Regions from separate parts of the Streptomyces sp. NPDC002817 genome, predicted to be linked through region 1. Evidence: riboswitches for the same ligand, from Rfam matches in the RefSeq annotation. Region 1 holds a riboswitch; each other region holds the start of a gene.
The links. A riboswitch is a leader RNA that binds a small molecule or an ion and turns the genes downstream of it on or off. The one in region 1 is predicted to bind cyclic di-AMP.
Positions count from the first base shown of each region.

Region 1 (10,421 bases):
GCCGCGTGGTTATGCCAGCGCGGCAGCCGTCTGTGTCGAGGGGTGGCTCATGTCCAGGGAGCAACGCGGGCCGAACGAAAAACTCGGCGCCGTTCTCGCCCTCGCGGGAATCAGCAACGCAGGGCTCGCGCGACGCGTCAACGATCTTGGCTCTCAACGCGGGTTGACTCTTCGCTACGACAAGACCTCGGTGGCGCGCTGGGTGTCCAAGGGCATGGTGCCGCAGGGCGCCGCGCCGCACCTCATCGCCGCCGCGATCGGCCAGAAGCTCGGCCGCCCGGTACCGCTCCACGAGATCGGTCTGGCGGACGCGGATCCCGCGCCCGAAGTGGGCCTCGCCTTCCCCAGGGACGTCGGACAGGCCGTCCGCTCGGCGACGGAACTGTACCGGCTCGACCTCGCCGGCCGCCGCTCGGGCGCCGGTGGCATCTGGCAGTCGCTGGCCGGATCGTTCGCAGTAAGCGCATACGCAACGCCTGCCTCACGGTGGCTGATAACCCCGGCCGACAGTTCGGTCGCCCGCGAGATGAACTCCGCAGAGGCCTCGGGCGCACCGCTCAAAGTCGGCCACAGCGATGTGCAGAAGCTGCGGGAGGCCGCCGAGGACGCCAGGCGCTGGGACTCCAAGTACGGAGGCGGCGACTGGCGTTCGTCCATGGTGCCGGAGTGCTTACGGGTGGAGGCGGCACCGCTGCTGCTCGGCTCGTACTCCGACGAGGTGGGCCGGGCGTTGTTCGGCGCCTCCGCCGAACTGACCCGTCTCGCGGGCTGGATGGCCTTCGACACCGGTCAGCAGGAGGCCGCGCAGAGGTACTACATCCAGGCGCTGCGACTGGCCCGCGCGGCAGCCGACGTACCCCTCGGTGGGTATGTGCTGGCGTCGATGTCCCTGCAGGCGACCTACCGCGGGTTCGGCGACGAGGGCGTGGATCTCGCGCAGGCCGCGCTGGAGCGGAACCGGGGCCTGGCGACCGCCCGCACCATGAGCTTCTTCCGGCTCGTCGAGGCGCGTGCGCACGCGCGTGCGGGTGACGCGCAGGCGGCGGGGGCGGCGCTGAAGGCGGCGGAGGGGTGGCTGGAGCGGTCCCGGGACGGGGACCAGGATCCCTCGTGGCTGGGCTTCTACTCCTACGACCGGTTCGCCGCGGACGCCGCGGAGTGCTACCGCGATCTGAAGGCGCCTCGCCAGGTGCGGCGCTTCACCGAACAGGCCCTGTCGAAGCCGACGGAGGAGTTCGTCCGGTCGCACGGGCTGCGGCTGGTCGTCTCCGCGGTCGCGGAACTGGAGTCGGGCAATCTCGACGCGGCGTGCGAACAGGGGGTGCGGGCGGTGGAGGTCGCGGGGCGTATCTCGTCGGCTCGCACCACCGAGTACGTCAAGGACCTGCTCCATCGGCTGGAGCCGTACGGTGACGAGCCGCGCGTGGTGGAGCTGCGGGAGCGCGCACGGCCTTTGCTGATGGCTCCGGCCTAGGTAGGAGTGGGTCCGCCCGCATCCCCGCGTTTGAAGGCACTGTCAGTGGCGCAGTGCACTATCTAAAGCGGGAGGTGGTGCAGGTGCGGGCGGAGGTCGCTTACGACTGTGACGTGCTCGTCATCGGGGGCGGGATCGTCGGGTTGTCGACCGCGTATGCGATCACTCGGGCCGCGCCGGGGACGCGCGTGACCGTGCTGGAGAAGGAGCAGGGGCCGGCCCGGCATCAGACCGGGCGGAACAGCGGGGTCATCCACAGCGGGATCTACTACCGGCCGGGGTCGCTGAAGGCGCGGTACGCCGTCAGGGGCGCGGCCGAGATGGTGAAGTTCTGCGCGGAGTACGGGATCGCGCACGCCGTCACCGGCAAGCTGATCGTCGCCACCGAGCAGGCGGAGCTGCCCCGGCTGCACGCACTGGTCCAGCGGGGGCGGGAGAACGGGATTCCGGTGCGCGAGCTGGGGCCCGCGCAGATCACGGAGTACGAGCCGGAGGTGCGTGGCCTCGCGGCCATACACGTCGGGACGACCGGGATCTGCGACTTCGTGGGGGTCGCCCGGCAGCTGGCGGACGCCTCGGGGGCGGACATCCGGTACGGCGCCCGGGTCGTCCGCATCGACCGGCGGCCGGAGCTCGGGGTGGCCGTGCGGACGGCCGACGGGGACATCGTGCGGGCGCGGGCGCTGGTGAACTGCGCCGGGCTGCACTGCGACGAGGTGGCGCGGCTGACCGGGGACGATCCCGGGATGCGGATCGTGCCGTTCCGGGGTGAGTACTTCACGCTGGCGCGCCCCGAGCTGGTGAAGGGGCTGGTGTATCCGGTGCCCGATCCGGCGTTCCCGTTCCTCGGCGTGCATCTCACGCGCGGGATCGACGGCGGCGTCCACATCGGGCCCAACGCGGTGCCGGCGCTGGCCCGGGAGGGGTACGGGTGGGGGGTCGTACGTCCTCGGGAGCTGGCTGCGACGCTGGCCTGGCCGGGGTCGTGGCGGATAGCGCGGCGGCACTGGCGGTACGGGGCGGGTGAGCTGCGGCGGTCGGTGTCCAGGGCGGCGTTCGCGGATGCGGTGCGCAGGCTGCTGCCGGCGGTCGAGGACAGTGATCTGGTGCCGTCGGCCGCGGGGGTGCGGGCGCAGGCGGTGCTGCGGGACGGGACGCTTGTCGACGACTTCCTGATCAAGGAGGGGCCGCGGACCGTGCATGTGCTGAACGCGCCCTCTCCGGCTGCGACCGCCTCGCTGCCGATCGGGCGGGAGGTGGCGAGGAGGGCGTTGGCTGCGCTGGGGGCCGTGTGACGGTGCGGGGTGGTCGCGGTGCGGGGGTTCTCGCCCCCGCCGCCCCTACCCGTCCTATCCCCAGGGGCTCCGCCCCTTCGACCCCACTGGGGCTCCGCCCCAGACCCCGATCGACCCGAGAGGGCCTCGTCCTCAGACGCCGGACGGGCTGAGATTGCCTGGACCGGCGTCCCTCGGGATGTGCTCGCCCTCGTCCCCGTAAAATCGACCTCACTGTGTCTGACTCCCGCAACGCTCCCGACGCGTCCCAGTCCGCCCACACCCCCGGTGTGCCCGTCCGGCACACCCGGTCCAAGGGCGAGCCCCGCTTTCCCGACGGGCCCAAAGCCGATCCTGCCGGGTCGCACTTCGAGCGGCGGATCCGGAGTTTTCAGCCGCGGCGCAGTCGGGTGACGGCGGGGCAGGCCGACGCGTTGCAGCGGCTGTGGCCCAAGTGGGGGCTGGACATCGACGGGCAGCAGGTCTTCGACCTGGCCGAACTGTTCGGGAACGACAACCCCGTCGTGCTCGAGATCGGGTTCGGGATGGGCGAGGCCACCGTGCGGATGGCGGGTTCCGACCCCGGCACCAACATCCTCGCCGTCGACGTGCACACCCCCGGTCAGGGCAACCTGCTCAACCTCGCCGACCAGAGCGGGCTCTCCAACGTCCGCGTCGGCAACGGCGACGCCATCATCCTGCTGCGCGAGATGCTGGCCCCGGACTCGTTGGACGGGCTGCGCGTCTACTTCCCCGACCCCTGGCCCAAGAAGCGGCACCACAAGCGGCGGCTGATCCAGCCGGAGTTCCTCGGCCTCGCCGCGACCCGGCTGAAGCCGGGGGCCGTGGTGCACTGTGCCACCGACTGGGAGCCGTACGCCGAACAGATGCTCGAGGTGCTCACGGCGCACCCGGACTTCGAGAACACACAGGCCGACGGCGGTTTTGCGCCGCGTCCGGACTACCGTCCGCTGACCCGTTTCGAGGGCCAGGGACTGGAAAAGGGACATGTCGTGAACGACCTGTTGTTCCGCCGCGTACAGCGGTAAGGACAGCAGTAAGGGCGGGAGCAGGAACCGCACGACGACCACCCCCCACCGGCGCCCGAGACCACCTCGCCCACCTGCGGGCGGCGCCCCTGACTCGTTAGGGTCAATGCCGTGGCCACCTTTCCCCCGTACCCGACGCAGCCCACCGGTCCCCCCGGCGGCGGTGCGCTCCGGCACGCGCACTGGTGGCAGCGCAAGTGGGTCCGCTACGGCGCGCTCATCACCCTGCTGGCGCTCTCCGGGCTCGTCATCCTCGCCCTGGTGCGCGAACAGACCGGCACCGAGGGCTTCCTGGTCGGGCTCGGGCTCGCGATCCTGCCCGTGCCGCTGCTGATAGCCGCCTTCCGCTGGCTCGACCGGGTCGAGCCGGGCCCCTGGCGCAATCTGCTGTTCGCGTTCTCCTGGGGCGCCTGCGCGGCGGCGCTGATAGCGATCGTCGCCAACAGCTTCGCGACCAGATGGATAGCGACGGCGACCGCGGATCCGTCCAGCGCCGACACCCTCGGCGCGACCGTGATAGCGCCCGTCGTCGAGGAGACCGCCAAGGCCGCGGCCGTTCTGCTCGTCTTCCTCTTCCGCAGACGGGACTTCACCGGGATCGTCGACGGCGTGGTGATAGCCGGGGTCACCGCCACCGGTTTCGCCTTCACCGAGAACATCCTCTATCTCGGCACCGCCTTCGGCACCGACCAGCTCAGCGGCGACAGCGGCATCGCCTCCGTCACCGCGGCCACGTTCTTCGTCCGCGTCATCATGTCGCCGTTCGCGCACCCGCTGTTCACGGTCCTCACCGGCATCGGCTTCGGCATCGCGGCACTGTCGGCGGACCGCCATCACCTACGGCGCGTGCTGCTGCCGCTCTCCGGCCTGCTGCTCGCGATGGGTATGCACGCCGTCTGGAACGGCTCCTCGACCTTCGGCGAGTACGGCTTCTTCGCCGTGTACGCGGCCTTCATGGTCCCCGCGTTCGGCCTGCTGACCTGGCTCGTCATCTGGACCCGCCAGCGCGAACTGCGCACCGTGCGCGAGGAACTGCCCGCCTACGCCGTCGCCGGCTGGCTCACCCCCGCCGAACCCTTCGCCCTCGGCTCGATGCGGGCCCGCCGGATCGCCCGCCAGTACGCCCGCGCCCACGCCGGGAAGCGGGCGGCGCGGGCGGTGGCGCAGTACGAGGCGTACGCGACGTCCTTGGCGTTCCTCCGTCACCGGGGGCGCCGCGGCCGGGCCGGCGCCGACTTCGTCGTACGGGAGCGAGAACTGCTGCACGAGTTGTGGGTACGTCGGGAGGCGGCGCGCCCGGCCCTGGACCACGCGGCCCGGATGACGGCACCACCGATCCCGGTCATGATCCCGCCGACACACTGGCCCGTGCACGGGTACCCGGCGGTGCAGTATCCGAGCTACAACCCGTACCAAACGTAAGGCCCGAGACCGAAACGCACCGCCGGACCGCGAAGACTAGGCCGACGCCTCCGTCAGCCGCGTGACCTCGTCCTCCGTCAGCCGGACCTCCGCCACCTTCACCAGCGCCGGAAGCTGCTCCGCCGTCCGTGCGGACGCGATGGGTGCCGCCACGGTCGGCTGGGACGCCAGCCACGCCAGGGCCACGGTCGCCACCGGCACCCGGTGGGCCTCGGCGATGTCGTCGAGGGCGGCGAGGACCTTGCGGCCGCGCTCCGTCTCCAGGTGCTTGCCGGCGCCGGCGGCGGCGCGGGCGCCCTCCACCACCTCACCGTCGCGGTACTTGCCGGTGAGGAACCCGGAGGCCAGCGCGAAGTACGGGACGGCGGCCAGTCCGGTCCGTTCGGCCAGGTCCTGGAGCTCGCCCTCGTACGTCTCGCGCGAGACCAGGTTGTAGTGCGGCTGGAGCGCCACGTACCGGGCCAGTCCCTCGCGCTCGGAGAAGGCGAGGGACGCCTCCAGGCGCTCGGCGGAGATGTTGGACGCGGCGATGTGCCGCACCTTGCCCGCCTTCACCAGCTCGTCGAGCGCGCCGATGATCTCCTCGACCGGCACTTCCACCTTGTCGAAGTGGGTGTAGTAGAGGTCTATGTGGTCGGTGCCGAGGCGGCGCAGGGAGGCGTCCGCGGCCGCCTTGATGTTCGCGGCCGTCAGGCCCGGGAAGTCGGGGTGCTGGCTGACCTTCGTGGCGATCACGATGTCGTCGCGGTTGCCGCGCGCCTTGACCCACTTGCCGATGATGGTCTCGGACTCACCGCCGACGTTGCCGTCGATCCACGCGGAGTACGAGTCCGCCGTGTCGACGAAGTTGCCGCCCGCGGCCGCGTAGGCGTCGAGTACGGCGAAGGACTGCGTCTCGTCGGCGGTCCAGCCGAAGACGTTGCCGCCGAGGGAGAGCGGGAAGACCTCGAGGTCGGACGTGCCCAGCTTGCGAAGAGAAGTCATGTACGAGGTCAACGCCGATGCGGAGACCGCTCTTCCGGAACAGCCGCAAAGTTCCCGTAAACAAGCGGAGGCAGGCGTTCCAGAACTGGTGACACAAAAACCGGCGGCCCTGACGTCGGGGGGTGTGCGTCAGGGCCGCCGGTGGATCAAGAACCCTCAGGGGGTGAGCCCCTTGCTCCGCAGCCACGCCATCGGGTCGATCCCGGTGGACGCACCGCCCGAGTGGACCTCGAGGTGCAGATGCGCGCCCGTGACGTTGCCGGTCGCACCCACGCGCCCGATCACATCACCGGTGTTGACCTTCTGGCCGACGCTGACGCTGATCGACGACTGGTGGGCGAACCACAGCTCGGTGCCGTCGTCGAGGGTCAGGACGGTCTTGTAGCCGTACGAACCGTCCCAGCCGGCCTGCGTGATGGTGCCGCTGTGGATCGCCTTGATGAGCGTGCCCGTGGGAGCGGCGAAGTCGAGGCCCGTGTGGTACCCGGAGGACCACAGGGAGCCGGCCTGACCGAAGGTCGAGGTGATCGTGTACGAGGAGGTCGGCAGCGTGTACTGCTTCGCCAGCTCGGCGAGACGCTTTGCCTCGGCGGCCTTCTCGGCGTCCGCCTCCGCCTTCTTCTTCGCCTCGGCGGCGTCGTCCGCGGCCTTCTTCAGCGCGGCGGCCTCGGCCTTGGCGGCCTCGTCGGCGGCGGCGGTCTGGGTGGCGAGCTGCGTCTTGTTGTCGACCTGCGTCTGCTGGCTCTCGGCCTGCGCCATGATCCGGTTGCGCAGCGTCTCGCCGGCGTCGGAGACGGTGGTCTCGGCCTTGTCCGCGACGGCCGTGGTGGTGGCGGCCGTGGGGGCCGCGGCGAGGTCGCTGAGCGCGGTGGCCGAACCCTGCGGCGCCTCCTCCTCGCCCGACACGAACGGAAGGTCGGGCATCGAGATGGAGACCGGCGGCTTGCCGGTGTTGGCGCTGGCCATGCCGGCCCCGCCGACGGCGGCTATGACACCGACGCCCAGGACGGTGGAGCTGCGGGCGAATCCCCCGCTGCGCTGCTTGGCGACCCGGTGCTTGCCGCGTGCCGGTCGGATGGACTCCTCGGTGGGATTCCACTCCTCGCGCGGGCCCTCGTCGTGGTGGTAGCTGCCGTAGCCGAAGACATCGGTGGTGCTGCGCTGGCTCGGCACGTACGGGGCCTCGGGGGCAGGCCGGTTTGACGCCACGTGGGCGTGCTCCTTTCCTTCCTTCTCGCCTACCGGGTTAGCTGACGGGTTCGGAGCAGGAAGGTCTCCTACGCGCGTATACCGGCCGTGAGTTCACGGCGGCATTCGCGCGATTCACCCCAGGGTGGTGGTTCCCCGGCTCCCTTGCGGGATTAAGCGCGTGAGCACGGAGCCGTCTCTTGTGACGGCTGGGACGACCGCGCTGCGTTATCGAACGTTAATAGACCCGGACCATGGATTCCAAGCTGTTCCGCTTGATCATTAACCTTTTTCCGCTGGACGTACGGGTCCATGAGCGGTGAAAAACGGGCGAGTTGACCGCGCTCCAGTAAACTCACAGGTATTGACTGTATGTCAGTTGTTATGCGGAGGGCGCTCGCCCGATCACCCCACGTGATAAAGCCCCCCTGAGGTCACGGCCGTCGTACGGCGAGCAGCGCCATGTCGTCCGTCATGCCGCCCCCCGTGTGCCGGCGCACCTCCATGGCGAGCGCGGACAGCAGCGCCCCGGGGACTCGGAAGGCGCGTCCCGCGAGCCGCGCCGCCGGATCGTAGAACTCCCCGTACCGGTCCCGCGCCTCGGACAGCCCGTCGGTGTACAGCAACAGCGTGGCCCCGCCCGGGAAGGCCGCCTCCTCCGCGCGGTCGGGCCAGCTCCCCAGCTCGCCCATGCCCAGCGGCAACGCGGGCTCGGCGGCGGGCAGCGCCCGCACGGTGCCGTCGGGGCACAGCAGCAACGGCGGCGGATGGCCGCGGTTGAGGACCCGTACGACCCCGTCGCCGTGCGGCAGTTCGGCAAGAACGACGGTGGTGAACCCCTCGATGGCGTCGTGCCCCTCGCGCCGCCTGCCCTCGCGCGCCAGCGCCCGCTCCAGCCGCCGCGCGACCGCCTCCAGCGTCGGCTCCTGCTCGGCGGCCTCCCGGAACGCCCCGATGACGACGGCGACCGCGGCCACCGCCCCCATGCCCTTCCCGCGCACGTCCCCCACCACCAGCCGCACCCCGTACGGACTGTCCTGCACCGCGTACAGGTCCCCGCCGATGAAGGCGTCCTTCTGCGCCGCCTCGTACCGCACCGCGATGTCGAACCCGCCGATCCGGTCGTCGGGCTCGGGCAGCACCGCCCGCTGGGCGGCCTCGGCGATCTGGCGCTGGGAGGCGAGCCGCTGGTCGCCGCGGAGCACGACCCGGTTGAGGACGGCGGCCAGCACGGCGACCACCGCCACGGTGAGCGCCTCGGTGAGGGTGTCGGCGTCCAGCCGGAAGCCGAACCGCATATGGACGGCGAAGGCGGCGATCAGGGCCACCGCCCCGGTGACGACGATGCCGAGCAGCGGATAGAGGGGCGCGGCGACCAGGGGGGCGGCGGTGAAGAAGGGGATCGCGGTGAAGTCCCGAGGGGTCAGGACGTCGTAGAGGACGCCACCGACGATCAGCAGGGCGGGCAACGCCCGCAAGAGGGCGGAGATACGCCGCCCCGCCACCGCCTCCTGATCCACATGCCCAGGTTTCCCGGACCGGCACCGGGCGGCGAGCCGTGTGGCCCGACCGGGGGAAACACTCAGGGCCGGAGTCCAGTGACTGGACTCCGGCCCTGAGCCGTGAGTAGCGGGGACAGGATTTGAACCTGCGACCTCTGGGTTATGAGCCCAGCGAGCTACCGAGCTGCTCCACCCCGCGTCGGTGAAACCAGCATACGTCATCCGCGGGACGCTCAGCACCACGGTTTGTTCTCGGCGCCGCTGACCTGCGTTTTCAGCCGGCGGAGTTGCCCGCGTGGGTCAGGGTCTCCCAGGACACGAAGAGATTGTCGGTACCGGCGGGCCGGGTCTCCTCGGCGAGCTTGTGGGCGGCCGGGACGGAGACGTCGAGGCGGTTCTCCAGGTGGTTGAGGGCGACCTCCAGGTCCGGTCCCATGTTCCGGTCCACCTTCCCGCCGCACAGCCACGCGGGCGCGGGCTCGCCGGCCTGGTACCGGGCGTGGAAGGCGAGCGCCGACTTCAGCCGGTCCTTGACCTCGCCGTACAGGTCGACACCCTGGTGCCAGGCGGTCTCGGCGATGTGAGCGGTGGCGGCGATGGAGTAGCCGACGTGCTTGAAGTTGCGGCAGGTCTCCTGGGAGACGCCGTCCTGGTACGTCTTCTGCCCGAACCAGTACGTCGTCAGTTTCGTCGGCGTGTTCACCCCCGACCCGGCCGGGGTGAGCGGCACCCGCCCGTCCTTCTCCAGGTAGAAGTAGGCGGGGACGCGCTCCCGGAAGCGCTGGAGCGCATGGTCGAAGGCCTTGTGGTCGTCGAGGAAGACGGCCATGCCGATGGCCGCGTCGGTCATGACGAGGTCCCAGTTGCCGTTGTAGTCGGGGACCTTGCGGGTGACGGCGGGCAGATACGCGCTCCGCAGCATGTCCTGGAACCGCGCGACCCGGTCCTGCGGCCACCCCGCGCCCGCACTGTGCCGCACGATCTCCGCGGCCCGCGCCCAGGTCGCCCCGGCCCACCCGGTCTGGAGCCCCGCGTCCTCCTCGGTGTGCTTCCGCATCCTCGCCGACCAGGCGTCCATGATCTCCCGCGCCTTGACGGCATGCTGCTGCTTGCCGGTGACACGGAAGAGGAGCGCCTGTGTATAGGCGGCGATCGCGTCCTCACGCTCCTCGACGCACCCGTGCGCGGGCCGGTCGGCGTGCTCCCCACCGGGACAGTCCACGCTCGCGTACGGCTCGGCCCGGTACTTGTACGCCCCGTACTTGCTGTCCCTCATGTCGAGGTAGGCCTTCAGCCACGGCTGCTTCCCCGCGGTGACCTTCTCCCGTACGGCATTCAGCTGGGCGTCGCTCACCAGCACACCGGGGTGGGTGAACGCCGCGTCGGGGGGCAGTGCACGGGCCATGGTGCGGGTACCGGAGTCGGTGGTCCCACAGGCGGTGGCGAGAAGGGGGGCGAGCAGAAGCGCGACGGCGGCACGGAATCGGGCTGACCTCATGGTGGCAGCGTCGCCCTCCGGGGAGCGGCG
Region 1 is NZ_JBSFUY010000003.1:3,183-13,603, forward strand. Features, by position in the region: gene ACWD3I_RS05940 (MFS transporter) at 50-1,474, shown strand; gene lhgO (L-2-hydroxyglutarate oxidase) at 1,528-2,769, shown strand; gene trmB (tRNA (guanosine(46)-N7)-methyltransferase TrmB) at 2,985-3,797, shown strand; gene ACWD3I_RS05955 (PrsW family intramembrane metalloprotease) at 3,909-5,219, shown strand; gene ACWD3I_RS05960 (aldo/keto reductase) at 5,256-6,203, opposite strand; gene ACWD3I_RS05965 (M23 family metallopeptidase) at 6,360-7,412, opposite strand; cyclic di-AMP (ydaO/yuaA leader) riboswitch at 7,424-7,581, opposite strand; gene ACWD3I_RS05970 (PP2C family protein-serine/threonine phosphatase) at 7,826-8,911, opposite strand; tRNA gene ACWD3I_RS05975 (tRNA-Met) at 9,019-9,092, opposite strand; gene ACWD3I_RS05980 (alginate lyase family protein) at 9,168-10,391, opposite strand.

Region 2 (10,421 bases), on a different contig from region 1:
CGCGGAACTGGTCTCAGGGAGCCGTCGGGTGACCGCATGCGACCGTGATTCCGTTCTCGTGCCGTCGACTTCACACAGGGTGATGACCGAAGTGCGGATTCCGGAACGCGAGGAGGTGACGGGGTGCTATGGGCCGCATATATGCAAGATCACGTATGTGCGGGATCGTGGCGGAAGAGGCAGGGCGGTGTAGGGCGACTCAAGTGCCCCTGATTAGGCTCCGGCCTCATGGACGTACTCATCCACCTCTTCGTGGGCCTGCACATCATCGGCATCGCCTCGTTGCTCGGCGGATTCCTCACCCAGATGAAGGCCATGGGTCAGGGCACCGCCCGCTTCGTCCCGGCGATGCTGCACGGCGCGCTCACCATGCTGGTCACCGGGGTGATCCTGGTCGGCCTCAACCAGGCGGACGACCAGTCCGTCAACAACGTCAAGATCGGCATCAAGCTGGCCCTGCTGGTGGTGATCCTCGGCCTCGTCTATGTGAAGCGGGACGACGAGAAGGTGGAGAAGGGGCTGTTCGGACTGGTGGGCGCGTTGACCGTCGCGGACATCTTCATCGCGGTGCTGTGGACCTGAGGGACGTGAGGCCGGCGCGCGCCGACGCGACGGCACCCGCGGCGACGGCGAGCCATGCCGCCACCGCGATCCACAGCAGCACCTGACCGGGTGTCCTGAGCCAGGACACGTCGAGGGCGGCGGCGACGGACAGCGTCGCCGCCGATGTCATGCCCATCGGGAACACGGTCGCCCAGCGGCGCACGTCGTAGTGCGGCCGGGGCCTCAGTGCCTCCGCGACGAGCAGTACGACGTACCAGGCCAGGTCGAGCACGAGCAGCGCGAGCGTCACGGCCCGCAGGACGCCGCTGTCGTCGTCGTTCCACAGGTACAGCGGCGCGCTGTCGGCCGCGACGAGCTTCGACCCGGCGAGCGCCGAGATGGCGAGCGCCCCGCCGGCCACCCAGTGGTCCCCGGCGCCCGCGGTCACCTGCCGCAGGTCGAAGCGGGCCAGGGCGATGCCGTAGAGCACGAGGCCGAGCCAGAACAGCACGAGCGCCGCGTGGGCGAGCCACGCCGTCGACACGGCCGAGGCGAGCGTGGCGCCGAGTACCGCGAGACCCTGCGTGGCGACGCAGGCCAGGAACACCGCCCCCGGCATCCGCCGCGTCCAGTGCGTCACGACCAGCGCGATCAGCACCGGCCACAACAGCGCGGCGATCGCGAGCAGCGCCTCGGCGAGCTGCTGCCGGCCGAGGGCCGAGACCCGGGTGCCGAGCACGGCCGTGGCCGCTACGGCGGTGAGCGCGCCCGGTGTCTCGGCCTCCGCCACCCACCTCGCCCGGTCCCACAGCAGCCGTGCGGCGAAGTCGGCGGCCAGCGCGACCCATGCGAAGCCGGCCAGGGCGAGGGCGATCCGCGACAGGGTCTCGTGCCCCGTCAGATGCAGACCGACGGACACGATGCCGGTGGCCATCACGGCAGCCCCGGCGGCGGGCGGCCGCTGGGCCCACCAGGCGCGGAGGGGGGACTGAGGGGAGTGGGAAGAGGCGCCGGACATGGGGCGATGCTAAGGAGCGCGGCCCGGCTCGAGGGCGGGGCGCGCGAGCGGGCGCGGGCAAATACGCGCGGGCGCAGGCACGGGAGGGCGTGCGGCCCGGCGGCCGGTGCCTTGAGTGATGGGCGGACGCGTCCCACGCCGGATCATGTCGGACCCCGCCCGCCTGGGCGTTCACCGCCCGATGCCGGGACAGATCTGCCGGTCGTCTGAGTAGTTCCGCTCATGACAACCGACCGTCCGGGGCGCCAGACTCTCGCCATGTCCCTCAGACGATCAGTCGCCCTCGTCGGCGCCGCCCTCGCGGCGGTCGGTCTCACCGCATGCGGAAGTCAAAAAGGTGGGGAGGCCAATGGAGCCGGCGCCGCGCGGTCGGCCACTCCGACCTACTCCTATCCGCCCCCGCCGAAGTGCGCGCAGTCCACAGCGACGCCCACCGCCCTGCCTTCCTCCCCCTCACCTTCCGCCTCGAACACGGCCGGAGGACAGCAGGACGGACCCGTGGACGCTCCCCCCAACTACGCCGACAACCACGCGTACCGCATGCGGGCGTCCTTGAGCGCGGAGCAGCAGGCCAGTGGGCAGGCGTCGGCCGAGCTGATCCTCGCGGAGCTGGCGAAGGTCCGGAAGGAGGGCGGGTCGGGGGAGTTCGGTGTCTTCGGTGACGAGCGGGTCGAGGCGGCGCTGGAGCGTGTCGGGTGCGGTGAGAAGCACGGGGTCTCCGTCGGGAACGGGTACTACGCCGTCTACACGGGCGTCGTGTGCGTCTCCGGACGGGTGACGAAGGACGAGCTGACCGGAGAGGTGCACGGCGTCTACGCCGAGCCCCAGCCCGGCGAGGGGCCCTGCGTCGAGAACCGGGGAGGTCACTGACGCCAGGGCCCTGCCGCACGTCAGGCCGGCCGTACCACGCTGTGGATCGCCGACTCACCGTCGTAGAAGATGGACTCCTCGCGCACGTACGCCCCCGGCTTCGGCGCGTGGATCATCTTGCCGTTGCCGATGTAGATGCCGACGTGGGTGACATCGTCGTAGAAGAAGACGAGGTCGCCGGGCCTGGCGTTGGCGAGGGTGACCGTGGTGCCCGCGTTCACCTGGTCGTAGGTGGTGCGGGGGAGGGTGATGCCGGCGGCGTTCCAGGCGGCCTGGGTGAGGCCGGAGCAGTCGTAGGAGTCGGGGCCGGTGGCGCCCCAGACGTACGGCTTGCCGACCTGTGAGCGGGCGAAGGCGAGGGCCTTCTCGGCCTTCGTGGCGTACGAGGAGTCCGAGGCCTCCGAGGACGACGACGAGCTGCTCGCCGACTCCTCGGCCGCGGCCGCTTCCTCCGCGGCCTTCTGCTCGGCCGCCTGCTGCTTCGCCAGCTCGGCGGCCTTGCGGGCGGCCTCCTCCTGCTTCTTCTTCTCGATCGCCGCGAGGCGCGCCTTCTCCTCGGCGGTCAGCTGCGACAGCAGCTCGCGCGCGTCGGACAGCTTCCGCTGGACGGTCGCCTTGGCGGTCTTCAGGTCGCTCTGCGAATCGGAGAGCGTCTCGAGGCTGTCGGTGGCCTCCTGGCGCTTCTTCATCGTCGCGGACTGCTCGGTGACGTAGTCGTCGACCGCGTCCTTCTGACGGGACGTCATCCGGCCCATCAGCTGTGTCTGGTCGAAGTAGTCCTGCGGGGAGTCCGCGAGCAGGAAGGTCGCGGTGTCGGGCGCGGAGGCGCCGGTGCGGTACTGGGCCGCGGCGAAGGTGCCGAGCTCCTCGCGGGCCTCGTTGAGCTTCTGGGTGCGCTGGGCGACGTCGTCGAGGAGGGTGTCGACCTCCTTGCGCTGCTTGGAGGTCTTCTCCTTGGCCGAGTTGTACTTCTCGGTCGCCGACTCCGCTTGGCGGTAGAGGTCGTCGACCTTCTTCTCGACTTCCTCGATGCTCGGCTTGTCATCGGTCGACGGCGCGGCGGTGGCCGTCTGGGAGAGCAGGGCCACGGAGGTGAGGGCGGCCGTGGCGAGAGCGGGTGTGCGTATGCCGGCTACGCGCGTACCCGGGGGAGGCGACTTGCGGTGCGACGCCAAGGTCGGCGACTCCTTCCATGCTCCGCCTACCGAGTTAGCTGTCGGGTTCGGGCGGGTGGTTCGGAAGGGTTGCCCTACGGCCGTTCCCGGTACGGGAGTTGGCCGATTCACCCCAAGTTCGGTGGGTCCCCGGTTCCGGGTGCGCGGCGGCGCTCCGGATTCGGCGGAGGCCGCGCGGCCCGGCGACGTTCGCCGGTGGGGGTCGTACGGCCTTCCGGCACGGTAGCCAACGGGTGTGGCCCCTGTGAAGGTTGATGTCCGATAGGCCCGATACATTTTCGTGACCTTAGGTCAGGACGTTGCTCACGATGGTGAATACGGAACGATCTGCACCGGCTTGTGGGCATTTTGGGCGGAGTGGCGACGTCCGCCCGCTTCCGGACGCGCCGGCGGGTGGCTCGGCCGTGGCCGTCGACCCGTACGGCGGGAAGGCGCGCGCCCGCATGGCCGGTCACGGATCGTGACGCATCGATGACGAGGAGCGAGAAGGCTCCTGGTGGCCAGGTCCGGGAGGCGCTCGGACTCTGGAGCGGCCTCCGCGGCGACCGCTGAAAAGAGCCCATGTTCTCAGGGCGGCGGCGGGGTGTCAGTGGGGAGCCCTAGACTCGGAGAGCGATGAGCAGCCTCTTTGACGACAGTTTCCTGGCGGACCTCCAAGCCCCTAAGGGCCGCGAGGAGGAGCCCCCGCCGCCCGAGGACGAGCACGTACCGGAACCCGTTCCGGACGACCTGTTCGGCGGCCGGTTCGACGTGCCGCCTGACCGGGACGCGTACTACCGCGACGGCGCCCCGCGCCCGGTCCTGGACGCGGCCGCGCTCATCGACGGGCTCAACGAGAACCAGCGCGCGGCCGTCGTCCACTCCGACACCCCGCTGCTCATCGTGGCCGGCGCCGGCTCCGGTAAGACGCGGGTGCTCACCCACCGCATCGCCTACCTGCTGGCCGAGCGGAACGTCCACCCGGGCCAGATCCTCGCGATCACCTTCACCAACAAGGCCGCGGGCGAGATGAAGGAGCGCGTCGAGCAGCTCGTCGGCCCGCGCGCGAACGCGATGTGGGTGATGACGTTCCACAGCGCGTGCGTGCGGATCCTGCGGAGGGAATCCAAGAGGCTCGGCTTCACGTCGTCGTTCTCGATCTACGACGCGGCCGACTCCAAGCGTCTGATGGCCCTGGTCTGCCGTGACCTCGACCTCGACCCCAAGCGCTTCCCGCCCAAGTCCTTCAGCGCCAAGATCAGCAACCTCAAGAACGAGCTGATCGACGAGGAGGACTTCGCCGCCCAGGCCACCGACGGCTTCGAGAAGACCCTCGCCCAGGCCTACGCGATGTACCAGTCGCGGTTGCGGGAAGCCAACGCGCTCGACTTCGACGACCTGATCATGACCACGGTCAATCTGCTGCGCGCCTTCCCGGACGTCGCCGAGCACTACCACCGCCGCTTCCGGCATGTCCTCGTCGACGAGTACCAGGACACCAACCACGCCCAGTACGCGCTGGTCCGCGAGCTGGTGGGGACGAACGAGCACCCCGTCGACGTACCCCCGGCCGAGTTCGACCTCCCGCCCGCCGAACTGTGTGTCGTGGGTGACGCCGACCAGTCGATCTACGCCTTCCGCGGCGCGACGATCCGCAACATCCTCCAGTTCGAGGAGGACTACCCGAACGCGACGACGATCCTGCTGGAGCAGAACTACCGCTCCACACAGACGATCCTGTCCGCCGCCAACGCGGTCATCGAGCGCAACGAGTCCCGCCGCCCCAAGAACCTGTGGACCAACGCGGGCGCGGGCGCGCGCATCACCGGCTATGTCGCCGACACCGAGCACGACGAGGCACAGTTCGTCGCCGAGGAGATAGACCGACTGACGGACTCGGGCGACGCGAAGGCCGGCGACGTCGCCGTCTTCTACCGGACCAACGCCCAGTCCCGGGTCTTCGAAGAGATCTTCATCCGCGTCGGCCTGCCCTACAAGGTCGTCGGCGGCGTCCGCTTCTACGAGCGCAAGGAGGTCCGGGACGTCCTGGCCTACCTGCGTGTCCTCGCCAACCCCGAGGACTCGGTGCCGCTGCGCCGCATCCTCAACGTCCCCAAGCGCGGCATCGGTGAGCGCGCCGAGGCGATGATCGACGCCCTGTCCCAGCGCGAGAAGATCAGCTTCCCGCAGGCGCTGAAGCGGGTCGACGAGGCGTACGGCATGGCCGCGCGGTCGACGAACGCCGTGAAGCGGTTCAACGTGCTGATGGAGGAGCTCCGTACGATCGTCGAGTCCGGCGCGGGCCCGGCGACCGTCCTGGAAGCGGTGCTCGAACGCACCGGCTATCTCGCCGAGTTGCAGGCCTCCACCGACCCGCAGGACGAGACCCGGATCGAGAACCTCCAGGAACTCGCCGCCGTGGCCCTGGAGTTCGAGCAGGAGTCCGGGGAAGCCGCAGAAGGTGAGGCGGCGGCTCCGGTCGGTCTCGCCGCGTTCCTCGAGCGGGTCGCGCTCGTCGCCGACTCCGACCAGATCCCCGACGAGGACGAGGACGGCTCCGGCGTCATCACCCTGATGACCCTGCACACCGCCAAGGGACTCGAGTTCCCGGTCGTCTTCCTGACCGGCATGGAGGACGGCGTCTTCCCGCACATGCGCTCCCTCGGCCAGACCAAGGAGCTGGAGGAGGAGCGGCGCCTGGCGTACGTCGGCATCACGCGCGCGCGGGAACGGCTGTATCTGACGCGGTCGGCGCTGCGCAGCGCGTGGGGGCAGCCGTCGTACAACCCGCCCTCGCGCTTCCTGTCGGAGATCCCGGAGCAGCACGTGGACTGGAAGCGGACGGGTGCCACCGCGCCGGTCTCCTCCGGCCCCGCGTCGGGCGTGGCCGCCTCCCTGTCCTCGTCCCGCTCCCGTTCCTCGGCGAGGGGCGCGTCCGGCTTCGCCACGAACCGCGCCTCCGACAAGCCGGTCGTCTCGCTGGCCGTCGGGGATCGCGTCACGCACGACCAGTTCGGGCTCGGCACGGTGACATCGGTGAAGGGCACGGGCGCGAACACCGAGGCGACGGTCGACTTCGGGGACACCAAGCCGAAGCGGCTGCTGCTGCGTTACGCGCCGGTGGAGAAGCTGTAGGGGCTGTTCCATGACTGAGCCCCCGCTGCTGTGAAGTGCGGGGGCTCTCAGGGAAGTTGTCGCTTACGTCGGGTCCAGCCCGTGGCTGCGCAGCCACGGGAGCGGGTCGATCGCCGAGCCGCCGGCCGGGCGCACCTCGAAGTGCAGGTGCGGTCCTGTGGAGTTGCCGGAGTTGCCGGAGTACGCGATCGGGTCGCCGGCCTTGACCGTCGTACCGGAGGCGACGCGGTAGCTGGAGAGGTGGCAGTACCACGTCTCCGTGCCGTCCTTCGCGGTCACGATCATCATGTTGCCGTAGGCGCTGTTCCACTGCGTCCGCACGGTGCCGTCGGTCGCGGCCATCACCGTCGTGCCGTAGGAGACCGGGAAGTCGATGCCGGTGTGCACGGACATCCAGTTGACGCCGGCCTGGCCGTAGTAGGCGCTGAGACCGTGCTGAGCCACCGGGAGCGCGAACTTGGGACGCAGCCGCTCCTTGCGGGCCGCCTCCTCCGCCGCCTTCTTCTTCTCGGCCACCTGCTGGGCCTTGAGGTCGATGCGCTCCTGTGTACGGCTGGCCCGGTCGGCGAAGTCGTCGGCGCCCGCGGAGAGGCTCGCGAGCTGGGTGTCCAGCTTGTTGTTCGCGGCGGACGGCTTGACGGACTTGGTCGTCGCGTCGGACGCGGTCGTCGAGGTGTTCTTGTCGTCGCTCAGGCCACCGACGGAGGCGGCGGCGATCCCGGTGACGCCCATGACGCACGCGGAGGGCACGGCGATCTTCATCAGCGCGGAGCGCTTGGGGGGCGTACGTCGGCGGGAACGGCCCGCGTTACGGGCGGCCATGCGTGAGCCCGGGGCCGGGGCGGCGTCTTCCTGATCGTCGAGGAGCGGGGCGACGTCGTCCTCGGAGAGGGCGGGCAGCTCGCCGGTGGCGCTCAACTCGGCGTCGTGCGCGGCCGGTTCTTCGTACGCGACCTGCTCGAACATCGCTGTCGACTGGTGGTCGACGGGCTCCTCGTGGGCCGGCGTGGTGCCGTCGGAGTTCCACTGCGTGGCGTCGTACGCGCCGGTGTCGAAGGCCTGCGTGCCCCATTCCCAGTGCTGGGTCTGGTCGGCGGTGCCCCCGGACTGGTCCGGCTGGAGCCAGGCGTTGGCGTCCCACTGGCCGCTCGCGTCGGGCGCGCCGGCCTGCGGGGGGATCACGGAGAGCTGCTGGTGCTCGCCGGTCCAGGCCGTCGAGTCGTACGCGCCGGTGTCGTAGGCGGCGTGGTGCTGGGCCGCGTACGCGTCGTAGTTCAGGGTCTGATGACTGTCCGTGGCCCACTGGTTGGCGTCGTACGACCCGGTGTTCTCACCGGGGAGACTGCCGAACAGGGGGTCCGCGTCGAAGTGCGCGGTGGCGTGGGCACCCGTGTCGTAACCGTAAGTGGCGTATTCACCGTACTGAGCTTCCTGCGCGCCGTACGACGCGTAGTGCGCCGAGGCATCGGAAGCGGGAGTCGGGGTGGTCATGGTCCCCGACGGGTACGGATCGTTCACCAACTTCTCTTTCGCCTCGACAACAGGGGCTGCCAGAGCAGTGCGGTGACTGTACCCGCCGGTATGCGGGCGCGACAATCTTCAACGGGTTTCGCGCCTTCAGGAAACGGGCATTCGGCCGTGTTTCGGGGGACTGCGGACGCGAGTTTGGCCTTGTGTTCGAAGATTGTTCGATGTTGGACGGCTATCGTGTGGCTGTCACGCCACTGTGAGACCTCCGGCATCGGCTGCGGCCGTGACTCCTGTCGGCGCGGTGTCGAGGGCCTGTCGTATCCCGGTCGCGACGGCCGGGTGCACAGGGAGGGCGAGATGCCCGATTCCGCTCACCTGGACGTTCTGCGCCATCAGGTCGGGATGGTCGATACAGGCGGTCTCCAGCGGGTCCATCAGATGGTCGAGGTCGCTCCAGAAGCTCACGAAGTGCGTACGGCAGCCGGGCGCGGGCCGGGTCAGCTCCTCGAGGACGTCGGAGCCGGGGCGCATCTGCCGCACGATCGGGTGCGCGTCCGCCAGCGGCACCACCCGGGTCCCGGAATGCGGGGTACCGAGCGTGACCAGGGTGCGTACCCGCAGGTCACCGCCGAGGCACTGTACGTAGTACCGCGCTATCAGTCCGCCCAGGCTGTGCCCGACGACATCGACCTGCCTGCTGCCCGTGCGCTCGCAGATCTCCGCTATGTGCCGGCCGAGCAGCTCGGCCGCGGTGCGGATGTCGCACGTCAGCGGGGAGTAGTTGAGCGACTCGACCTGGCGGTGGCCGTGCTGGAGGAGGCTGCGGCGCAGCAGGACGAAGACCGAGCGGTTGTCGATGAAGCCGTGCAGCAGGACGACCGGCGGTTTGGCCTCCGTCGGCAGCTGGGCGGGGCCGTCCGGGGAAGGGAGCGGGACGGCCGGCGCCCGGCGCTCCTGCAGGACACCGGAGGGATAGAGGAGGAGGTGTCCGGCGAGGATCGCGATCTCCAGGGCTGTCGCCTTCAGGAGAGCCACGGACAGGCCCGCAATTCTGCTCGGGAGCAGCCGCTGGCAGAGCGGAAGAAAGGGCGCCGCTGCCCTGGTGACCTTCATGGCCGACCTCCTGTCGGCACACGTGAAGACAGCTCCGTCCCCCGTGTGCCCTCGTGGGAGGCCGCGGCGGAGGTGACCGAGGAGGCATGAGGAGGGCGCGTGGGGTGAGCTCGGCGAGCGGCGCGTGGTGCGCCGATCATCTGACGAGGCTCCTTGCCGGTGTGGCGACGAGGCTCCCCGCTGTCGTGCCTTACCTGCCCTACGTGCCCTTCGTGCCACCGTCGGTACACCGCACCCCCACGGCGCGCGGCCCGCGGCGCGGTGGCACGGCGACCTCGTTGCGGCTCCCGTTGCGCTTGCTCCCACTGCGGTACGAGGGCCGCGTACCGCTGCGGCCCGTGTGCCGCAATGACTCGGAACGGTGCGCGGCGAACGTGTCCCACCGTGTGATTTCCCCCTCGGTCTCCACCGCGAAACTGCCGGTTACGGGATGGTGGAGATAACGTTCGTTCACTTCCTTGCACAATGTGGTGTGAGGACGTCCGTGCCGTATGGGCGCCGTCGCGGTGACATACATGGCATGTTCGGTACTTGTCGGTACGGATGGATGTAGTCGCTTCATGGAGGCAGTGATGGGTGTGGCAGCCGGTCCGATCCGCGTCGTGGTGGCCAAACCGGGACTCGACGGCCACGATCGCGGGGCCAAGGTGATCGCGCGGGCGCTGCGCGACGCCGGTATGGAGGTCATCTACACCGGGCTCCACCAGACGCCCGAGCAGATCGTCGACACCGCGATCCAGGAGGACGCCGACGCGATCGGCCTCTCCATCCTCTCCGGCGCCCACAACACGCTCTTCGCCGCCGTCATCGACCTGCTCGAAGAGCGGGACGCGGCGGACATCCTCGTCTTCGGCGGCGGGATCATTCCCGAGGCGGACATCGCTCCGCTGAAGGAGAAGGGGGTCGCGGAGATCTTCACCCCCGGGGCGACCACACAGGCGATCGTGGACTGGGTCCGCGCCAACGTGCAGCAGCCTGCGGGGGCGTAGGCCGCACCGAGACAGTGGGCCGGCGCGGCCGACGCCGGCCGGCTCCGTCAGACCGTCCCCAACTCCTGCGCCATCGCCGCCCGCAACCGCAACGTCGTCACCAGCCGCTGGAACGCCTCCGCCCAGTAC
Region 2 is NZ_JBSFUY010000005.1:335,194-345,614, reverse strand. Features, by position in the region: gene ACWD3I_RS13010 (hypothetical protein) at 229-582, shown strand; gene ACWD3I_RS13005 (tellurite resistance/C4-dicarboxylate transporter family protein) at 560-1,561, opposite strand; gene ACWD3I_RS13000 (hypothetical protein) at 2,060-2,431, shown strand; gene ACWD3I_RS12995 (C40 family peptidase) at 2,452-3,606, opposite strand; cyclic di-AMP (ydaO/yuaA leader) riboswitch at 3,615-3,782, opposite strand; gene pcrA (DNA helicase PcrA) at 4,222-6,720, shown strand; gene ACWD3I_RS12985 (M23 family metallopeptidase) at 6,784-8,211, opposite strand; gene ACWD3I_RS12980 (lipase family alpha/beta hydrolase) at 8,437-9,303, opposite strand; gene ACWD3I_RS12975 (cobalamin B12-binding domain-containing protein) at 9,876-10,292, shown strand; gene ACWD3I_RS12970 (DUF5691 domain-containing protein) at 10,340-10,421, opposite strand, start outside.
Region 2: another riboswitch for cyclic di-AMP. It lies ahead of ACWD3I_RS12995 (C40 family peptidase); the one in region 1 lies ahead of ACWD3I_RS05965 (M23 family metallopeptidase).

Region 3 (10,421 bases), on a different contig from region 1:
GACGCAATCCCAGGAACGCCGAAGGACCTCCCGCACCACGGATGGCGGGAGGTCCTTCGGGTGGTTGTTCAGTGACCGGAGCGGGTCAGGAGGCCTTCGCCTCGGTCTTCTGCTCCGGCTTCGCGGCTGCCGGCACGGGCTTCGCGGCCTCGTAGAACTCCTCGCGCGGGTGCTCCATCGCGCCGAGGGAGACGACCTCGCGCTTGAGGAACATGCCGAGGGTCCAGTCGGCGAAGACGCGGACCTTGCGGTTCCAGGTCGGCATCGCCAGACCGTGGTAGCCACGGTGCATGTACCAGGCGAGACGGCCCTTGACCTTGATCTTCACCTTGCCCATGACGATCATCGCGACGCCCTTGTGGAGGCCGAGACCGGCCACCGCACCCTTGTTGGAGTGCGCGTACTCCTTCTGCGGGAAGCCCCGCATGCCGGAGACCACGTTGTCGCCGAGGACCTTGGCCTGACGCAGCGCGTGCTGGGCGTTCGGCGGGCACCAGGCGTTCTCGACGCCGGCCTTGCGGGCGGCGACGTCCGGGACCTGGGCGTTGTCGCCGGCGGCCCAGATGTAGTCGGTGCCCTGGACCTGGAGGGTCGGGGCGGTGTCCACGTGGCCGCGGGGGCCGAGCGGGAGGCCGTAGCGCGACAGGACCGGGTTCGGCTTGACGCCGGCGGTCCACACGACGGTGTTGGAGTCGACTTCCAGGCCGTTCTTCAGCACCACGTGGCCGTCGACGCAGGAGTCCATCGAGGTGGAGAGGTAGATCTCCACACCGCGGCTCTCCAGGTGCTCCTTGCCGTACTGGCCGAGCTTGGGGCCGACCTCGGGCAGGATCTTGTCCGCGGCGTCGACCAGGATGAAGCGCATGTCCTCGCGGGACACCGTCTTGTAGTACTTGGCCGCGTCGCGGGCCAGGTCCTCGACCTCACCGATGGTCTCCGCACCGGCGAAGCCGCCGCCGATGAAGACGAAGGTGAGCGCCTTGCGGCGGATCTCCTCGTCGGTGGTGGAGTCGGCCTTGTCGAGCTGCTCGAGGACGTGGTTGCGCAGGCCGATGGCCTCCTCGACGCCCTTCATACCGATGCCCTGCTCGGCGAGGCCGGGGATCGGGAAGGTGCGGGAGACCGCGCCGAGCGCGATGACCAGGTAGTCGAAGGGCAGCTCGTACGCCTCGCCGACCAGCGGGGCGATCGTGGCGACCTTGCGGTCCTGATCGATGGTGGTGACCCGGCCGGTGAGCACCTCCGCCTTGGGCAGCACGCGTCGCAGCGGGACGACGACATGGCGAGGGGAGATGTTGCCGGCGGCGGTTTCGGGGAGGAAGGGCTGGTAGGTCATGTACGACCGGGGGTCGACGACCGTGACGGTCGCCTCGCCGTAGCGCATCTTCTTGAGAATGCGCCGAGCTGCGTACAGGCCTACGTACCCACCGCCTACTACGAGGATCCTGGGACGCTCCGTGGTGCTCATGCCATCGAGTATCCACCCGCCCCTGGGGGGTCGCTCGTGCGCCCCTTCACAAGCTCCGACGGGGTGTGTGTTATCCTCCGCGGCTCGCGTGATCCAGGTCATGGCGTGGACCCGGAACCGGCGTGCAGTGCCGACCGTTGTCAATGCCGCGTGAGCTGCCTCTCCGGGCTTTCGGAGCCTTCGTGAGACCTTCGAAACGATCTCGCGCAACACCCTCGCAGAGGGTCCCCATCCCGCCGTTTTGAACGTGTTCACAGGGGTGTTGGGGCCCCGGAAGGGTCAACCGGGCCACATTCATCGCCCAACGGGACCGATTTCCTTGTGAAGAACTTCACGAACTTTTCCGACGGCACACGACAGAGGGGCCCCGAAGGGCCCCTCAGGCGTGCTCATACGTTGTTCTTCCTGCTCAGCAGAGGGCTACGTGATCGACCACGCGATGCCGTCGAGGATGTCGTGCTCGCTCACGACGACCTCCTCGGCCCCGATCCGCTCCATGATCGAGAGCAGTACGAGAGCCCCCGCGGCGATGACGTCCAAGCGCCCGGGATGCATGGAGGGCACGGCCGCGCGCTCGGCGTGCGTGGAGCGCAGCAGCCACTCGGTGATCTCGCGGACCCGCTCGCGGGAGACCCGGGAGTGATGGATGCGGACCGAGTCGTACTCGGGCAGCTCCTGCGCGATCGCCGACACGGTGGTGACGGACCCGGCGAGCCCCACCAGCGTGCGCGCGTCGCGCAGCGGCACGGACTCCTCGGCGAGGTCGAGGGCGGCCTCGATGTCGGCACGGACGGCGGCGATCTGCGCCTCGGACGGCGGGTCGCCGACCGCCCCGTCCTGGACGAGATGCCGCTCGGTCATCCGCACACAGCCGATGTCGACGGAACGGGCGGCGCGCACCCGGTCGTCCCCGACCACGAACTCCGTCGAACCGCCGCCGATGTCCACGACGAGATACGGCTCGGCGAACCCGTCGTGACCGGTCAGCTCCTTGGTGGCGCCCGTGAAGGAGAACTCCGCCTCCCGCTCACCGGAGATGACCTCGGGCTCGACACCGAGGATGCCGACGACACCCTGGACGAACTCGTCCCGGTTCGAGGCGTCCCGGGAGGCGGAGGTGGCGACGAACCGCACCTTGCCGGCGCCCAGTTCACGGATCACGTCCGCGTACTCCCGGCAGGCCGCGAACGTCCGCTCCAGCGCCTCCGGGGCCAGCCGGCCGGTCCGGTCCACGTCCTGGCCGAGCCGCACGATCGTCATCCGCCGGTCCAGCTCCAGCAGCTCTCCGGTGGCGGGGTTGACGTCCGCGACGAGGAGCCGGATGGAGTTCGTACCGCAGTCGACGGCCGCGACCCGGCTGAAACCCTCGGGGACCAGCGGGGCGTACGCGAAGGAGCCGCTGCGGGCCCCGGCGGGATCGGAGACCACGCCCTCCTCGCCCGGCAGCTCGTCCGCCGGGTCGGGAGCCACGAGCGGCTGCACGCACGGACCCTTGCGCCACCACTCCGGCAGCATCTCGATCGCCTCGTCGCCCAGCGGGTTCACGCCGGGCCCCGCGGCCAGGGAGTGCCCCACCAGCACATGCAGACACTTCACCCGGTCCGGCATGCCACCCGCGCTGGGGAAGCCCTCCAGGACCTCGATGGCGTCACGGCGCGCGATGTAGTCCTCGTGCGCGGCACGGTAGGCGGCGGCGAGCTCCGGGTCGCTCTGGAGCCGCTCCGTCATCTCCTTCATGACGCCGTTCGCCTCCAGCGTGCCGATCGCCGAGGCGGCACGCGGGCACGTCAGGTAGTACGTCGTCGGGAAGGGCGTGCCGTCGGGGAGCCGGGGGGCCGTCTCCACCACGTCCGGCTGGCCGCACGGACAGCGGTGCGCGATCGCGCGCAGGCCGCGCGGCGGACGTCCGAGCTGCTGCTTGAAGGCCTCGACGTCGGCGTCGGTGGGCTCGGTGCGCTCAGTGGTCGGCGGGGGCGTTTCCATGCCGTACGAAAGTCTCTCTGCTGTCTGACTGCGGAAAAGGTCGGTTCACTGGTCGGAGGCGTCGGACTTGTCGACCCCGTCCCAGACGTTGGAGTACCAGGGGCGGTCGGCCGCCCCCATGTCGGCCCGCGACTGCCGCGCCGCGCCCGGGTCGACGACGATGAATCCCGTCTCCCCCGGCATCACGTAGTGGAGCCGCTCGCGAATCCGCTGCTCGGCGTAGGCGTCGTCCTGCCAGCGCGCCTTCTGGTCCCGCAGCTGCTCGACCCGCTGCCGGGCCTGTTCCTGCTGCTGCTGGAGGTCCGCGATCTCGGCGCGCTGGGAGACGTACTGCCTTATCGGATAGGCGAGCGCGACGATCAGCGAGCACAGGACCAGCGCGAGCAGTGCCGCCCGGCCGGTCAGCCGGGAGCGGCGGGCCTGCCGCTTGGTCTGGGAACGGTAGACCCGGGCCGCGGTCTGCTCGCCGAGCAACCGGATCCTGGTCGCGGTGGAGAACCGGTCCCGGTCCTTGACGGCCATGTCCCAGCCCCTCCTTCACACACGCGCGTACGTCCCCGCACACGGTACGGGACCGGTGCGGGGACGTACGTACGACTGGCTAAGGCTTAGCCCTGCCGGGGTCAGCCCTTGAAGCGGGGGAACGCCGAGCGGCCGGCGTACACCGCGGCGTCGTCGAGGATCTCCTCGATGCGCAGCAGCTGGTTGTACTTGGCGACGCGGTCCGAGCGGGCCGGGGCGCCGGTCTTGATCTGACCGCAGTTCACCGCGACGGCGAGGTCGGCGATGGTGACGTCCTCGGTCTCGCCGGAGCGGTGGGACATCATGCACTTGAAGCCGTTGCGCTGGGCCATCTCGACGGCGTCCAGGGTCTCGGTCAGCGAGCCGATCTGGTTCACCTTGACGAGCAGGGCGTTCGCGGAGCCCTCCTCGATGCCGCGGGCCAGGCGCTCGGGGTTGGTGACGAACAGGTCGTCGCCGACGATCTGGACCTTGTCACCGATCTTCGCGGTGATGGTGTTCCAGCCGGCCCAGTCGTCCTCGTACAGCGGGTCCTCGATGGAGACGAGCGGGTACGCGGAGACGAGCTCCTCGTAGTACTCGGTCATCTCGGCGGCCGAGCGGGACTTGCCCTCGAACTCGTACTTGCCGTCCTTGTAGAACTCGGACGCGGCGACGTCGAGCGCGAGCGCGATCTGCTCGCCGGGGACGTAACCGGCCTGCTTGATGGCCTCGATGATGAGGTCGAGGGCGGCGCGGTTGGACTCCAGGTTCGGGGCGAAGCCGCCCTCGTCGCCGAGGCCGGTGGACAGGCCCTTGGTCTTCAGCACCTTCTTGAGGGTGTGGTAGACCTCGGCGCCCCAGCGCAGCGCCTCGGAGAAGGACTCCGCGCCGATCGGGGCGATCATGAACTCCTGGATGTCCACGTTGGAGTCGGCGTGCGAGCCGCCGTTCAGGATGTTCATCATCGGAACGGGCAGCAGGTGCGCGTTCGGGCCGCCCAGGTAGCGGAAGAGCGGGAGGTCGCTGGCCTCGGAGGCGGCGTGGGCGACGGCGAGGGAGACGCCGAGGATGGCGTTGGCGCCGAGCGAGCCCTTGTTGTCGGTGGCGTCCAGGTCGAACATGGCCTGGTCGATCAGGCGCTGCTCGGTGGCGTCGTAGCCGACGAGCTCCGGGCCGATCTGCTCGATGACGGCGAGGACGGCCTTCTCGACACCCTTGCCCAGGTAGCGGTTGGGGTCACCGTCGCGGAGCTCGATGGCCTCGAAGGCACCCGTGGAGGCGCCGGACGGAACGGCGGCACGACCCGTGCTGCCGTCGTCGAGGCCGACCTCGACCTCGACCGTGGGGTTGCCTCGGGAGTCCAGGATTTCCCGGGCTACGACGACGTCGATGGACGGCACGAGCATCTCCTTCTTGGGATGTGACACGGTCCGCCGGGACCGCGGTGTGTTCTGCGAGACGAGCCTAACCGGCTCCGGGCGATCGGCCACCGTGCGGACCGCCCCGTGGACAGAACCGAGAGTAAATTGTTTCCGAACGGAACAAAGACGCTTTCGGAAACCTGGCAGAAACCGGCGCAGAAAAAAGCCCCGCCCCGGTGCGTACGGGGGAACACGCACCGGAGCGGGGAGCCCGTGGGGACGGGGGGACCCTCACGAGGCCTTCAGTATGAGGACCACGGATGTGAGGGCACTGTGGTTCAGCTGGGTCCTGCTTGAGTGCCGCGGCCCTTACTTGAGGTGCAGCTGCTGACCCGGGTAGATGAAGTCGGCGTCGCTGATGATGTCCTTGTTCAGCTTGAACAGCTTCTGCCAGCCGCCCTTGACGTCGTGCTCCTCGGCGATGGAGCTGAGGGTGTCACCCTTGACGACCTTGTACTCGCCGTCGCCCTTCTTGACCTTCTTGCCGGTCGGGGTGGTGACGGTCTTCTTGGCTGCCGGGCGCTCGGAGGAGCGGGAGGCCTGCTGCTCGGAGGAGCGGGTGCTGCTGTCGGAGCCGCTGTCGCTGGAAGAGCCGCTGCCCGACGAGCCGCTGCCGTTGTAGCTCGCGCTGGACAGGCCGACGCCGCAGGACGGCCAGGCACCCTTGCCCTGGCCCGCGAGGACCTTCTCGGCGATCTCGATCTGCTGCGCCTTGGTGGCCTGGTTGGCCTGCGCGGCGTACGACGTGCCGCCGTACGCGGCCCAGGTGGAGGCGGAGAACTGCAGACCGCCGTAGTAGCCGTTGCCGGTACTGATGGCCCAGTTGCCGCCCGACTCGCACTGGGCGACGGCGTCCCACTCGGAGGCGGTGGCGGCGGAGGCGTTGCCGGCCGCCATCAGCGGGGCGGCTATGGCGACACCGGTGACGCCGGCGAGCGCGGCGGCGCGGGTGGCCTTGGACGGACGACGATGCTTGCCCTTACCGGAAAACAGCATGGTGGATCCCCTCACCGACGCCTGCGAGGTGAGCTGTCGGGTTCGGGCCGGTTGAGTTGCCCGGCCGCGCATCTCTCGATGCGCGGCTTCACCCCAAGCCGGACCAGCGTGAACCGCTGGGCCCGGCACTTACCTTGGGTCCCCCGCTCCTGCCTACGGCGCTTGACGCGACGACTGTTCCCGTACGGCCGCTGGCAGGATTCGGCGTTGCGGCAGCCGGGGCTCGCGGTGACGAGCGGTGTTGACCGTAGACAGGGAATCCGGGGAATTTCAAAGACGATCAGGGCTTCTGAGACTCATCCCACACTTTCACCAAACCGGACATTTGATGTGAAGTGTGGCGCGAACTCCCGGCATTTCTCTGGGGTTTTCGCCCTATTCGCTACCGAGTACGAGGGTCTGACCGGGCTCGATACTGCTCGGGTCGGCGCCGATGACCTGCCTGTTCTCGGTGTAGAGCCGGCGCCATCCGCCGTCGACGTCAAGGGAGTCGGCGATGGAGGCGAGCGTGTCGCCGACGCGGACGGTGTACGAGCCCTCGTCGGCGCTCGCGCCGCGGTGCCGACCGGTGCTCTCCTTGGTGGCGGAGAGGGCGCCGGTGTCGACGAGAGCCGAAGAGCCGCCTTCTTGCCAGGAGTTGTCCGATTCATCACTCTTTGCCGGTGCCGTGGATGGACTGTCGGACGGCTGTGAGTTTCCGGCACCGGGGTCAGAGGTGTCCGACTTGGAAGAGTTGTCCGCTTCGGTGGACGCCGAGGGTGAGGAGGTCGGGTCGGCGGAGGACTCGGTCGACGAGTCGGACGATCCGGAGGAGTTGGACAGCCCGGATGAGGCGGACGAATCGGATGATTCGGATGAACCCGACTCTTCGGATGCCGACGGGGTGCCGCTCTCGACGCCGGTGTCGACGTCTTCCGAAGCCGAGTCCTTACTCAGCCCGTTCAGCAGACCGCAGGTGCCCCAGACGCCGACGCCCTGGTCCGCGAGGACCTTCTCGGCGACGGCTATCTGCTGGTTGCGGCTGGCGAGGTCGGGGCTCGTGGCGTAGTCGAGGCCGCCGTACTTCTCCCAGTTCTCCTGGGACAGCTTCAGCCCGCCGTAGTAGCCGTCGCCCTTGTTCGCGCTCCAGGAACCGTCGGTCTCGCACTTGGCGACCTGGTCCCAGGTGTTCCCGTCGGCCGCGCTCGCGCCGGTGGCGCCGAGAAGCGGGATCGCGATGGCGGAGCCGGTCACTCCGGCCGCGACGAGGAGTGCCGGAGCCTGGCGGGGGCGACGGTGACGACCGTTCCCGGTGAGCATGCGGAGGCCTTTCGCGAGACAACAGTGACCGGCGCGGCGGGTGGAGACAGTCGCCGCGCTGATGCGTGAACGTATCGGCAGTCGAACACTTGTCACAAGTTAATGCCGCGTAGATCACGTGAAGATCACAGACTTGAGGGCGTGTCATGTTTGGCCGGTTCCAGCACAACTCCCGCTGTGACACGCAGTGATGGGACGAGGAGTTCACGCCGGACCGGTGAGCTCTGCCCCCAGGAGTTCAAGTGGCTCATGAGGACGGACCAGAAGCCCTTCTTGAACCAGGCGTTCTGTCGGTCCTTGGCAAGCGCCCACGGGCCGAAGCGTGCGGGAAGCCCGTCCCAGAGGCAGCCCGTACGGAGTCGGTGCAGAATCCCGTTCACCTGCGTCCGGACGTCCACCGCGCCGCGCGCGAACCGGCGACGCCGGAAGTAGGCCGTCATCAGTTCCTCGACGACAGGCCAGGCCTGCTCCGGTACCTCGGCAGGGACGGGCGTCCCGGTCCTCTCATGCCGCTGCGTCACCCTGCACTTGACCCCGGAACGCTTCCGCACCTCTCCGAGCGGCTTCACCGTGATGTCCAGAAGGCCGATCACTCCCCCCTGCCTTGCGCTCCGCACGTCTTCTGAGAGTTGGCGCACCGCGGCGTCCTCCACCGACTGGTCGAGGCCGGGAACAGCGGCCAGTTCGGTCATCGCGCGTGTCGCGGCCCCTTCGACCCGTGCGTACCGGCGGCCGCGCACACTCCCTGCGGCTGCGGATACGGTCATCACGTGAACGCCTCGAACACCGGCCCCGAACTCTTCACCTGGGAGTTCGCTTCCGACCCGTACCCGGCTTACGCCTGGCTGCGCGAGCACTCCCCCGTCCACTGGACGAAACTCCCCAGCGGCGTCGAGGCGTGGCTGGTGACCCGCTATGCCGATGCGCGCCAAGCGCTCGCGGACCAGCGCCTCTCGAAGAACCCCGACCACCATGCGGGGGACGCTCAGGGCAAGAGCCGGACCGGTATCCCCGGCGAACGCAGCGCCAATCTCATGACGCATCTGCTCAACATCGACCCTCCGGACCACACCCGGCTGCGCCGTCTCGTCTCCAAGGCGTTCACCCCGCGTCGGGTGGCCGAATTCGAGCCGCGGGTGCAGGAGTTGACGGACGATCTCATCGACCGGTTCGCACCCCAGGGCCAGGCCGACCTCATCCACGACTTCGCCTTCCCCCTGCCGATCTACGCGATCTGCGATCTGCTCGGCGTCCCTCGCGAGGACCAGGACGACTTCCGCGACTGGGCGGGCATGATGATCCGGCACGGAGGGGGCCCACGAGGTGGTGTCGCCCGCTCCGTCAAGAAGATCCGCGGCTACCTCGCCGAGCTCATCCACCGCAAGCGCAGCGACCTCGGCGACGACCTGATCTCGGACCTCATCCGAGCCTCAGACCATGGCGAGCACCTCACCGAGAACGAAGCTGCCGCGATGTGCTTCGTGCTTTTGTTCGCAGGTTTCGAGACCACCATCAACCTCATCGGCAACGGCACGTACGCGCTCCTGCGCAACCCCGACCAGCGCGCCCGGCTCCAGGATTCGATCGAGCGCGGCGAGACCGAGCTCCTCGACACCGGTGTCGAGGAGCTACTCCGCTACGACGGCCCCGTGGAGCTGGCCACCTGGCGCTACGCCACCGAGCCCCTCGTCATCGGCGGGCAGCCCATCGCCGTCGGCGACCCGGTGCTGGTCGTGCTTGCCGCCGCGGACCGCGACCCGGCCCGGTTCGCCGCTCCGGACTCGCTCGACCTGTCCCGCGGTGACAACCAGCACCTCGGGTACGGCCACGGCATCCACTACTGCCTCGGTGCGCCCCTGGCCCGCCTCGAGGGCCGTACGGCCCTGGAGACCCTGCTGCGCCGCCTGCCGGATCTCGAGCTCGCCGCCGACCCCGCCGACCTGCGCTGGCGAGGCGGACTCATCATGCGTGGACTTCGTGACCTCCCCGTACGGTTCACCCCCGTCCGAGCCGACCATCCGCCCGTCTGATCTCGTCCCGGCGACCTAGCCGCCGTTTCCCTCCGCCTCCAGCACCGCGTCCCGGTACGCCCGTGCCGCGCTCCGCAGTGCCGCCTCCGGATCCACGCCCGCCGCCTCGGCGCTCACCGCCATGGCGAGCAGTTCGTACCCCATGCCCTCGCCCGTCGGCAGCGAGACCTCCAGGCCTGCCGTACGGGCACGCGACGCCAGCTTGGCGGCGAGCGCCAGGCCCGGCTGGCCGAGGGGGATGCCGTCCGTCACCGATTCACGTTGTTTCTCTATGGCCTTCGTGCGCAGCCAGTGCTCCTTCACCTCCTCGGGGGTCGTCGCGGTCTCGTCGCCGAAGACGTGGGGGTGGCGGTGGATGAGCTTGGTGACGATGCCGCCCGCCACGTCGTCGACGGAGAAGGGGGTGTCCGGGTCCTCCTCCGCGATGCGGGCGTGGAAGACGACCTGGAGGAGGACGTCGCCGAGTTCCTCGCGGAGTTCGTCGCGGTCGCCCTCCTCGATGGCCTCGACGAGTTCGTAGGCCTCCTCGATGCCGTACTTCGCGAGGCCCTTGTGGGTCTGCTGGGAGGACCAGGGGCACTCGGCGCGGATGCGGTCCATGACCTGGACGAGGTCGAGGAGGCGGGCGCCCGGGAGGTCGTAGGAGGCGGGGAGGAGCTCCAGGTCGGGCATGGACACGCGGCCCGAGCCGGCGAGGCGGGCGAGGCCGTCGGTGAGCTG
Region 3 is NZ_JBSFUY010000002.1:526,822-537,242, reverse strand. Features, by position in the region: gene ACWD3I_RS05455 (NAD(P)/FAD-dependent oxidoreductase) at 86-1,468, opposite strand; gene ACWD3I_RS05450 (Ppx/GppA phosphatase family protein) at 1,889-2,845, opposite strand; partial or broken gene ACWD3I_RS05445 (DUF501 domain-containing protein) at 3,047-3,451, opposite strand; gene ACWD3I_RS05440 (FtsB family cell division protein) at 3,497-3,973, opposite strand; gene eno (phosphopyruvate hydratase) at 4,075-5,355, opposite strand; gene ACWD3I_RS05430 (transglycosylase family protein) at 5,686-6,372, opposite strand; cyclic di-AMP (ydaO/yuaA leader) riboswitch at 6,376-6,543, opposite strand; gene ACWD3I_RS05425 (transglycosylase family protein) at 6,748-7,671, opposite strand; gene ACWD3I_RS05420 (transposase) at 7,797-8,438, opposite strand; gene ACWD3I_RS05415 (cytochrome P450 family protein) at 8,442-9,701, shown strand; gene ACWD3I_RS05410 (nucleoside triphosphate pyrophosphohydrolase) at 9,717-10,421, opposite strand, start outside.
Region 3: another riboswitch for cyclic di-AMP. It lies ahead of ACWD3I_RS05430 (transglycosylase family protein); the one in region 1 lies ahead of ACWD3I_RS05965 (M23 family metallopeptidase).